Regions from separate parts of the Mesorhizobium sp. B2-4-13 genome, predicted to be linked through region 1. Evidence: predicted binding sites of a transcription regulator. Region 1 holds the regulator's gene; the other holds the start of a gene.
What was found. The regulator LexA, encoded in region 1, represses DNA repair genes until DNA is damaged. The targets are predictions, from matches to a motif close to TGTTCNNNNTGTGTTCNG.
Positions count from the first base shown of each region.

Region 1 (5,335 bases):
TATTTCGGGACTGCATATGGCGCTTGTGGCCGGCACCATCATGGGTCTGCTGCGTGGTGCCTTCGCGCTGTTTCCAGACTTTTCCGCGCGCCGGCCGGTGAAGAAATACGCGGCCGCCGCCGCACTGTTCTCGATCGCGGCCTATCTCATCATTTCCGGTGTCGTCGTTGCGGCCGAACGCAGCTTCATCATGCTGGCGGTGATGCTGATTGCCGTCTTCTTCGATCGCGCTGCGCTGACCATGCGCAATCTGGCGATCTCGGCGATCGCCGTGATCCTGGTCTCGCCTCACGAGGTCGTCGGCCCGAGCTTTCAGATGTCGTTCGCCGCGACCGCGGCCCTGGTTGGCGCTTATGCCGGCTGGGCCGATCACCGTGCGGGAAAGACGCGGCCACCGCCGCCAAAGCGATCCCTGGCGGGGTTCCTGACGCGAAAATTCCTGCTGGCGACAGGAGGATTGGCCATGACGTCCATTATCGCCGGCAGCGCCACGGCACTGTTTGCCATCTGGCATTTCCAGCGGGTATCGCCGCTCAGCCTGTTCGCCAATCTGGCCGTGATGCCGATCGTGTCGGTCGTGATGTTCCTGGCCGTCGCCAGCGCCCTGCTGATGCCATTCGGACTGGATTGGCCGGCTCTCTATCTCATGGGCAAGGGCCTGACAGCAATGATCGCCGTGTCGGCGTGGATATCGGAGCGCTCTCCGGTCGATGGAGTCGGGCTGATTTCGCAGCAATCCGTGCTGCTGGTCACCGTCGCGCTGGTTATCGCGACGATGGCGACGACATGGCTGCGGCTCGCGGCGCTGCCATTCGCGCTTGCCGGCCTGTTGACTGTGTCGCATACGCGCGCGCCCGATGTGCTGATCTCGGAAGATGCGCGGCTGGTCGCGCTGCCGATCGGCAATGGCGAACTGGCCGTCAACCGGGAACGTCCGAACGAATTCGCAACCGACAACTGGAAGCGCGCCCTGATCTCCGAAACAATCGTCAAACCGGAAATGTTCGACACGACAGACGGGCAATTCGATGTTGCCAGTCCCACCGACCTGCCGCTGGGATCGCCCTTCTACTGCCGCGAAGGCCTGTGCCTTGCCAGGCACCCTTCCGGCGCGATCATTGCCTATGTCGAGGACCGCAAGACCACCTGGAAAGCCTGCGCTTTCGCCGACCTGATCATCGTCAATGACGCAACCGCCTATGACGCCTGCCACAATCCACTGGTTCTCGTCGTCACCAAACGGCAGCTCGCCCGCAAGGGAAGCGCTGCCGTCTTCTTCAATCCCCAGTCGGCCACGACCCGGGCCGCGATCGCATTCGCCGTCGACGGACCATACCGGCCCTGGCACGAACAGCGAAAATTCTCACGCGAGGCGAGGGGGCTGCCGCCGTACAAAAAACCCGACAAGCCCGATAACAAGCCGGTTCAGTAGCGCCTGATCAATCCGACCAGCTTGCCTTGTACCTTGACCCTGTCCGGCCCGAAAATGCGCGTTTCGTAGGCTGGATTGGCGGCCTCGAGAGCGATCGAAGCGCCTTTGCGGCGGAACCGCTTCAGTGTCGCTTCCTCTTCGTCGACCAGTGCCACGATAATTTCGCCCGGGCTTGCCGTGTCGGCATTGCGGATAATGACCGTGTCTCCATCGAAGATACCAGCCTCGATCATCGAGTCGCCCTTGACCTCCAACGCATAGTGCTCGCCGCCCATGATCATGTCCGGCGGCACCGAGATCGAATGCGTCTGATGCTGGATGGCATCGATCGGCACACCGGCGGCGATACGGCCCATGACCGGGATGGACACGGCTGAAACCGCATCGTCGTCGTTGCCGGCCGCGGGCAGGCGCGAAGGCGCAGCGGCCGGCCTGATCTGGCGTCCGAGACTGCCTTGGCCAAGGCTGCCTTGGATGACGCTTGGCGAGAACTTCTTTGCCGCATTGAGGCCCGGCGCGATCGAGTCCGGCAGCCGCAGCACTTCCAGCGCGCGCGCCCGATTGGGTAGCCGGCGAATGAAGCCGCGCTCCTCCAGGGCCGTGATCAGGCGATGGATCCCCGACTTGGAGGCAAGATCGAGTGCTTCCTTCATCTCGTCGAAGGAAGGCGGTATCCCGCTTTCCTTGAGCCGTTCGTGGATGAACATCAGCAGTTCATGTTGCTTGCGTGTCAGCATGGCGGCCCCCAAGACATTGAACGAAAGGTTGAACCAGAATCGAAAAAACAAACCCAGAACAAACACTATCTGTTCCAGTTGTGTTCTGCAACCGTTTAAAGTTTAATGAATTTGTTAAGGGGTCTGAAGTTTTTTGCCCGCGACGGCGGGCAGCAACCAGTCCTTTCTGCCATCGGCAGGCGCATTGAAATCGTTTTGGTTAATGGCCTGTGGCCCATCCGCCGACGAGGCTTTGGCATCAGTTAGTTGGAAGGCTTCTCCTCGGAGGGACGTATAATTCGCGGAGCCATTATTCGCGGAACGAAACGAAACCAAAATGCCAACGATTGGTAGCTTCGGGCGGCCATGGATCCGGGCGTTCGGCGCACTCCGGCCAGCGCGTTCGAATAGGCGTCGCGGAAGCGCTGAAGTTATCCCGAACCCGCCTTCAAGCTGCCGGCGCGAGCGGCGTATCTGGTAGCGCCGCTGTCTTCGCTGTGGACATAGACGTGCAGTGTGTAGCCGATATGCGCCGTCATCAGCGCCTTGGCCCGCTCGATGTCACGGTCGAGCGCCGCTTCCATGATCGCGGTATGGTGTTCGATCGCAATCGCTTCGCGCAGCGCTTCGATTGCCTCTTCATAGCCATCCTTGAGGCCGGCCGCGGCCCGCAGTGTCGGCGCCAGACCAAGAAAGCGATGATGCCGGCGCAACTGATCCGAGATCGTCGAGCGGAACCGCAACAGCCAGTCGCATGTGGCGGCGCTCAGCAGCGCCGCATGGAAAGCCTCGTGGTTCTCGTCCCATCTGTCGACGGCCGCGTCCGAGGGATCGTCGACCGCCGTCTTGCAACGCGAGAGCCGGTAGTGGGCGGTGACCACGGCATCCTCCCACTCCCTACCGCCTTTTTCCATAGATTCGAGGAACAGGGGTATCTCGACCACCATCCTGGCGCGTGCCAGATCCTCCAGCTCGGCCCGCGACACCGGAGCCACGGCAAAACCACGATTGCTGATCGCGGTGACCAGGCGTTCGGCCTCGAGCCGCGACAGGGCTTCGCGCAACGGTGTCCAGCCGACGCCATAGGTGCCGCGCAGCGCACTCAGTTTGAGCGGGGCGCCGGGCATGAGGCGCGTGGTCAGGATGTCGCGCCGCAACAGCTGATAGGCGGCTTCCGTTTTTGTGGAACTCGTTTCATTCAGCATGGTGATCAATCCGTCGTCTGGCGAAAAGTATATATGATAGTGCGTCACAGCAACAATTATATATAATGTTTGACACAGACCAGCGGACTCACCATGATCGCCGTAGTAGCCGCGTTTCCAAGCGGCCCTGATCAAATCTGGGAGGAAATGATGTTGAAGTCGAAATCCGCTTGGTTGTCGGGCTTGGCCCTGGCAGGCGCATTGATGGTCAGTGCCGGCAGTGCCGCGGCCGATCAGATCCGTATCGGCATTGCCAATTTCGGCGAGCATCCGCAATTGAACGCCGCCATAGCCGGCTTCAAGAAGGCGCTGACGGATAATGGCTTCGTCGAGGGTAAGGACGTCGTCTACACGGAGAGCCACACCAATTTCGATGCATCGCTGGTGCCGCAGATGATCGCCAAGCTGCAGGCCGAGCAGCCCAAGCTGATCTACACCATCACCACGCCGGTATCGCAGATCGCCAAGAAAGCGCTTGCCGGTTCCGGCATTCCGATCGTTTTTGCCGCGGTCACCGATCCGGTGGCGGCCAAGCTGGTGCCGTCATGGGACGCCGGAGACGAAGGCATGACCGGCGCCAGCGATCTGCAGGACGTCGCCGCGGTGATGGCCTTCACCAAGAAGCTGCTGCCGAACGCCAAGCGCTTCGGCGTGCCTTATAATCCCGGTGAGGCCAATGACGTTGCCTTGGTCGAAAAGATCAAGGCGGCGGCACCGGCCGCCGGTTTCGAGGTGGTGGAGGTCGGCATCGACAACGTCAATGACATCCAGCAACGCATCGCTTCGCTCGCCGGCAAGGCCGACGTGATCTACGGCCCGGCCTCGAACCTGATCCAGCCGGCGATCGCCGCTGTCTCCGCGGCCGCGCGCCAGGCCGGTATCCCGGTCGTCAACTCCGATGACAGTGCGGTCCGTAACGGCACCGTGCCGGCGAGCTTCGCGGTCAATTACACGCAGGTCGGCGTCAACGCCGGCAACATCGCCGCCGAGATCCTCAAGGGCAAGGATCCTAAGACGATCGCGCCGTCGCGCCCGGCCTACAAGGACCACATGGCAACGATCTCGCGCAAGGCGATGGCCGCGTTCGGCATCGAGATACCGGCTTCAATGGCCGATTGCGGCTGCATCGTCGACTAACATCGGAACTGCTGGGGTGACGGCGTCGGCGCCGTCATCCCGAGGTCAGGGAGAAACGATGCTCGAGATTCGATCCGCGCGCAAAGTGTTCTACAAGGGCCAGGCCGACGAGAAGGTCGCGCTGGACGGTCTCAGCCTGTCCTTGGCCACCGGAGAGTTCGGCATCGTCATCGGCTCCAACGGGGCCGGCAAGAGCAGCATGCTCAACGCCATTTCCGGCGCCCTGATCCTCGATTCCGGCCAGATCCTGATCAACGGCGCCGACGTGACTGCAATGCCGGTGCACAAGCGCGCCGCGAAACTGGCGCGCGTGTTCCAGGACCCGATGCGCGGCACCGCCGCCAGCATGACGGTTGCGGAAAACATGCTGCTGGCCGATTTGCGCAGCCAAAAGCGCACCTTGCGCCCGGGGCTGAACACCACCCGGCTTGCATCCTACAGGGAACGCCTGTCGATCCTGGGTCTCGGTCTGGAAAATCGTCTCGACACGCGTGTCGACCTGCTCTCCGGCGGGCAGCGGCAATCCTTGTCGCTGATCATGGCGGTCGGCGGATCGCCGGACTTGCTGCTGCTCGACGAGCACACCGCGGCCCTCGACCCGCGCACGGCCGAAATCGTCATGCAAGCGACCGTGCGCGCCGTCAACGCGCTGAAACTGACGACTTTGATGGTGACCCACAACATGCAACACGCCGTCGATTATGGCAGCCGGGTGATCATGCTCGATGCGGGCCGGGTGCTCCTGGAAGTCGCCGGGCAGGAGAAGGCGAGGGTCACGGTTATCGATCTGATCGGCCATTTCTCCGTCAAGACCGATCGCATGTTGCTGGCGAGCTGATCATCAT
Region 1 is NZ_VFVB01000004.1:593,695-599,029, forward strand. It holds gene FJ936_RS14800 (ComEC/Rec2 family competence protein) at 1-1,432, shown strand, start outside; gene lexA (transcriptional repressor LexA) at 1,426-2,169, opposite strand; gene FJ936_RS14810 (GntR family transcriptional regulator) at 2,580-3,353, opposite strand; gene FJ936_RS14815 (ABC transporter substrate-binding protein) at 3,504-4,490, shown strand; gene FJ936_RS14820 (ABC transporter ATP-binding protein) at 4,549-5,328, shown strand; gene FJ936_RS14825 (ABC transporter permease) at 5,334-5,335, shown strand, end outside.

Region 2 (5,335 bases), on a different contig from region 1:
GGCGGCATGTCGGACGCCGCCGGTGAAATCCATGCACGCTCTGCGATATCTACTTTTCCTTGATCCTCGTCGCCTTGACCGGCGGCGCCTTCAGGGCCGGAGCGGCTACAGGCTTCTTGGCGTCTTTCTTTGGTTTGCGGGCTTCCTTGCCTGCCTTCATCGCACCTTTAGCCATGATTCGTTCCTCCAGTTGCGGGAAACGAAGTGAAACAAGACAAACGCCAGACTGCAAGAGGCGAGTGCCTGCTGCCGGCGCCGGCAGGCCGCTTTCAACCGGTTTCTAATTTGCTCGTAAACCCCGGCAGTCCATGCCATGCTTGTCTTCGCACTGCAGCATCGACCCGTGCACCGCGGGTGATCGTCAGGCAGGCCGGTCAGGACGACAATGCGGATCCATATCGGCTGCGAGATGAGCTTCGACTTTCCGCAGGAAACGCCGCTCATCGCAATGCTCAATGTCCACTATTCCCGCGCCTCCGATCTTGAGCGCCCGGATTTCCTGACCTCCAACCCGCCAGTGCCGATTGAGAGTTATCGCGACAGTTTCGGCAACTGGTGCAACCGGCTCGTCGCCCCGCCCGGGCGTTTCACTTTCGGTACGGATGCGGTGATCCGCGACTCCGGCACATTCGAGATGAGCGAGTTGATGGCGTGGCAGCATGAGGTGCGCGACCTGCCGGCTGAAACGCTGCTGTTCCTGCTGCCCAGCCGCTTTTGCGAAAGCGACCTCTTGGCAAGCGAGGCATGGCGGCTGTTCGGCCATATGCCATCAGGCATCCCGCGCGTGCAGGCGGTGTGCGATTTCGTCCACAACCACATCGTCTTCGACTACGGCAACGCACGGGTGACGCGCACCGCCGCGGAAGCCTGGCGCGAACGGAGCGGCGTGTGCCGCGATTTCGCGCATCTTGCCGTCACGTTTTGCCGGGCACTCAATATCCCGACGCGCTACTGCACAGGCTACATCAGCGACATCGGCATGCCGAAGCCTTGGGCGAGCATGGATTTCTGCGCCTGGATGGAGGTTTATCTCGGCGGCCGCTGGCACGCTTTCGATCCGCGCAACAACGCGCCACGCATCGGCCGCATCCTGATCGCCTCCGGCCGCGACGCGGCGGATGTGCCGCTAACCCATATCTTCGGGCCAGGGTTGCTTGCGGGCTTCAAAGTGTGGACCGACGAGATCCAGGAATAGCCGGCCTTCCCGCCAGCAGGTTTCGAACACATTGAACGACCCGACGATTGGCGCGTTGTGATGGCTGTGCAACTCCGCGGCAGAGCCGCTACACCGTCTCGAAGAGGATAGAACCTGCATGGCTGGACACGGCGGCTCCAGAACGGTCATCTACGCGGCGCTCGCCGGCAATCTCGCCATAGCGCTGACCAAGTTCGCCGCCGCCTTTTTCACCGGCAGTTCGGCCATGCTGTCGGAAGGCGTCCATTCGCTGGTCGATACAGGCAATGGCGGCCTGCTGCTCTACGGCATGCACCGGGCGGCACGCCCCGCGGACAGCTCGCACCCGCTCGGCCATGGCCGTGAACTCTATTTCTGGAGCTTTATCGTCGCCCTTCTGGTCTTCGCGCTGGGCGCTGGCGTGTCGTTCTACGAAGGCATCATCCATATCATGGCGCCGGAGCCGGTCGCCAACGCCAGAATGAACTACATCGTTCTCGGCCTGTCCTTCCTTTTCGAAGGCAGCTCCTGGCTGGTGGCGCTGAAGGAATTCCGCAAGCAGAAGGGCAAGCAGGGCTGGCTGCAAGCCGTGCAGTCGAGCAAGGACCCGAGCGTCTACACGGTGCTGTTCGAAGACAGTGCAGCCCTTCTCGGCCTGGCCGTCGCCTTTGCCGGCATATTGGCGGCGGAGATTTTCAACATGCCCGAACTCGACGGCGCCGCCTCGATCGGCATCTCACTCATCCTCGGCACGACCGCAATCTTCCTGGCGCGTGAAAGCAAGGGCCTGCTCATCGGCGAGCCGGCCTCACCCGAGGTGCAGAGGAAGGTGCTGGCGATCGTCCAGCAGGATCCGGCGGTGCAGCGGGCGAACGGCGTGCTGACGGTGCATATGGGCCCGGAAGAAATCGTTGCCGGCCTGAGCATCGAATTCGAGGACCATTTGTCGGCGCCGGAGATCGAGGCCTGTGTCGAGCGCATCGAGGCGCGGTTGAAGAAGGAGATGCCTGAGATCACGCGGCTGTTCGTCAAGCCGCAGACGTCAGGCACCTGGGAAAAGCGGCGCAAGTTGATCGAATCCGCACCCGGATAGAATTCGAGTACGAACTTTTGCGACACCGCGGTCCACTTTTCGGGATTCTGGCCTCTGGACCAGAGCCCCGCCGTTGCCTCGTGTCTCCGTGCCGCTAAAATCAGCCGATCGATGTTGGAGGAATGACGATGAAGATCGACGGCGGCTGCCATTGTGGCGCCATCACCTATGAGGCGGAGGTCGACCCGGAGAAGACCTCGATCTGCCACTGTACCGATTGCCAGCAGCTGACCGGTACGGCATTTCGCGTCTCGGTGCGGGTGCCCGAAGAGGATTATCGGATCACCAAGGGCAGACCGAAGGTCTACATCAAGACCGGGTCCAGCGGCGCCAAGCGCGCCCAAGGTTTCTGCGGCGAGTGCGGCTCGCATCTCTACGCGACATCGGTGGACGACGGACCGAAGGTCTACGGCGTCCGCGTCGGTACGGCGCGGCAGCGCGAGGAACTCGTGCCGAGGCGGCAGTTCTGGCACCGGTCAGCGCTGCACTGGCTTCCGGAATTCGAGGGTATGACGACGGTCGAAGAGCAGTAGCGTTCAGTCGTCGCCTTCGACGACCCTCAATCTCAGCTGCCCGGTCTTTGAATCGGCAGCGCGCGGTGCGGCCTCCACCTTGGCAGGGGCGCCGCCGCGCGGGGCGTCGGGCTCGCCTTCTCCGAATTCCAGCGCCTCGATCTTCTGGCCACGCTTGGTCACTTTCGAGGTCGAGACGAGTATGTCTTCGATGTCCTTGGCCGACTGGCCGAAATGGCCCTGCAATTTGCGCACCCGCTCGTCGACACGCTGGACGTCTTCCATCAGCCTGATGACTTCGCCCTGGATCAGATGCGCCTGCTCGCGCATGCGCGCATCCTTGAGGATCGCCTGGATGACCTGGATCGACAGCATCAAGAGCGAAGGCGAGACGATGATGACGCGGGCACGGTGCGCCTTCTGGACAACCGCTTCGAAATTCTCGTGGATTTCGGCGAACACCGATTCCGACGGCACGAACATGAAGGCGGTGTCCTGCGTTTCACCCTGCAGCAGGTATTTTTCCGAAATGTCGCGGACATGGACCTCGATATCGCGGCGGAAGGCCTGGGCCGCGACCTTCTGCAGGTCGGCGTTATCGGCGGCCCGGATGGCATTCCACGCTTCCAGGGGAAATTTGGCATCGATGGCAAGCGACGGCGCGCCGTTCGGCATTTTCACCAGGCAGTCCGGCCGGCTGCCGTTCGACAGCGTCGCCTGGAATTCGTAGGCGCCGTGCGGCAGGCCGTCGGCGACGATCGCCTCCATGCGCGACTGGCCGAAGGCGCCGCGCGTCTGCTTGTTGGAGAGGATCGCCTGCAGCTGCACGACCTGGCCGGCCAGCGACTGGATGTTGCCTTGCGCGGTGTCGATGACCGCCAGCCGCTCCTGCAGTTTCGCCAGGCTCTCATGCGTGGACTTGGTCTGCTCGGTCATGGTCTGGCCGATGCGGCCGGTCATGGCGTCGAGCCGCTGGCCGATCGACTGCGTCAATTCGGCTTGGCGGGCGCCGAACACTTCGGCGATGGCGCCCATGCGGCCCTGCATCTCGGCCTGGGATTGCAGAATGCCGGCCATCCGCGCCTCGGCGTCGCGGGCATGGTCGGCGGCTTCCGCTGCGGCGACCGCGCGCGCCTTGGCCGAGCGCCACAGCGCGATGACGAGCGCCACGAACAAGCCGAGAAACAGCAATGTGGCGACGGCCAAGACGTGGCCGAGCGTGATAGTCGAGGCGCCGAGCCGTGCGGCGGGCTCCGAAAGGATGGTGCTCAGATCATTCATGTGGACAGCATAGCCGATTCGGCGGTCTGGCACAGATCAAAACGTGAACGAGGCGCAGGCGCACCGGTTGACGCCTTTCTATTGAGGTCTTAGGTGAAACGCCATGCCGATCAAGCCGCTTATCATTCTTCCCGATCCCATCCTGCGCCAGGTCTCCAAGCCGGTGGAGCGCGTCGACGCGCCGGTACGCAAACTGGCCGACGATATGCTGGCAACCATGTATGACGCACCCGGCATCGGGTTGGCGGCAATCCAGGTCGGCGAGCCTCTGCGCATGCTGGTGATCGATCTCGCCAAGGAAGACGAAACCTCGGCGCCACACGTCTTCATCAACCCGGAAATTCTCGAAAGCGCCGACGCGCGGTCCGTCTACGAGGAAGGCTGTCTGTCGATCCCTGATTACTATGCCGAGGTCGAGCGCCCGGCTTCGGTGAGGGTCAAATATCTGGACCGTGACGGCAAGCTGCAGGAGATCGAGGCCGAGGGGCTGATGGCAACCTGCCTGCAGCACGAAATCGACCACCTCAACGGCGTGCTGTTCATCGACCACATCTCGAAGCTGAAGCGCGACATGGTGGTGAAGAAGTTCAAGAAGCTCGCCAGGGACAAGGCGCCAGGCAAGCTGGTGGGATAGGGCAATGCCCCTTCGCGTCATCTTCATGGGCACGCCGGAGTTTTCGGTGCCGACGCTGCGCGCCATCGCCGAGGCTGGCCACGAGATTTCAGCCGTCTACACGCAGCCACCGCGCGCCGCCGGCCGGCGCGGGTTGGAACTGACGCCGTCACCGGTGCAGCGCGAGGCCGGGCGGCTTGGCATCGAGGCGCGAACACCGGCATCGTTGAAAAGCGAGGCCGAGCAGGCCGCTTTTGCCGACCTCGGCGGCGATATCGCCGTGGTCGTCGCCTATGGATTGCTGTTGCCCAAGGCAATTCTTGACGCACCCCGGCTTGGCTGCGTCAACGGCCACGCATCGCTTTTGCCGCGCTGGCGTGGCGCCGCGCCGATCCAGCGCGCCATCATGGCTGGAGATACCGAGACCGGCATGATGGTGATGCGCATGGAGGCGGGGCTGGATACCGGCCCGGTGGGACTGGTTGAAAAATGCGCCATCGGCCCCGATATGACAGCCGGCGATCTGCATGATCGGTTGATGAGTGTCGGCGCTGCCCTGATGGTGGAAGCGTTGGCGCGGCTGGAACAGAACACCCTGGCATTTACCGCGCAGGCGGCCGAAGGGGTGACTTACGCCAGGAAAATCGATAAATCCGAGACGC
Region 2 is NZ_VFVB01000001.1:106,813-112,147, forward strand. It holds gene FJ936_RS31135 (hypothetical protein) at 50-175, opposite strand; gene FJ936_RS00580 (transglutaminase family protein) at 386-1,195, shown strand; gene FJ936_RS00585 (cation diffusion facilitator family transporter) at 1,314-2,267, shown strand; gene FJ936_RS00590 (GFA family protein) at 2,396-2,800, shown strand; gene FJ936_RS00595 (DNA recombination protein RmuC) at 2,804-4,060, opposite strand; gene def (peptide deformylase) at 4,164-4,694, shown strand; gene fmt (methionyl-tRNA formyltransferase) at 4,699-5,335, shown strand, end outside.
Region 2: FJ936_RS00595 (DNA recombination protein RmuC) is a predicted target of LexA. The motif match lies at 4,093-4,110, and genes of this name have one in related genera.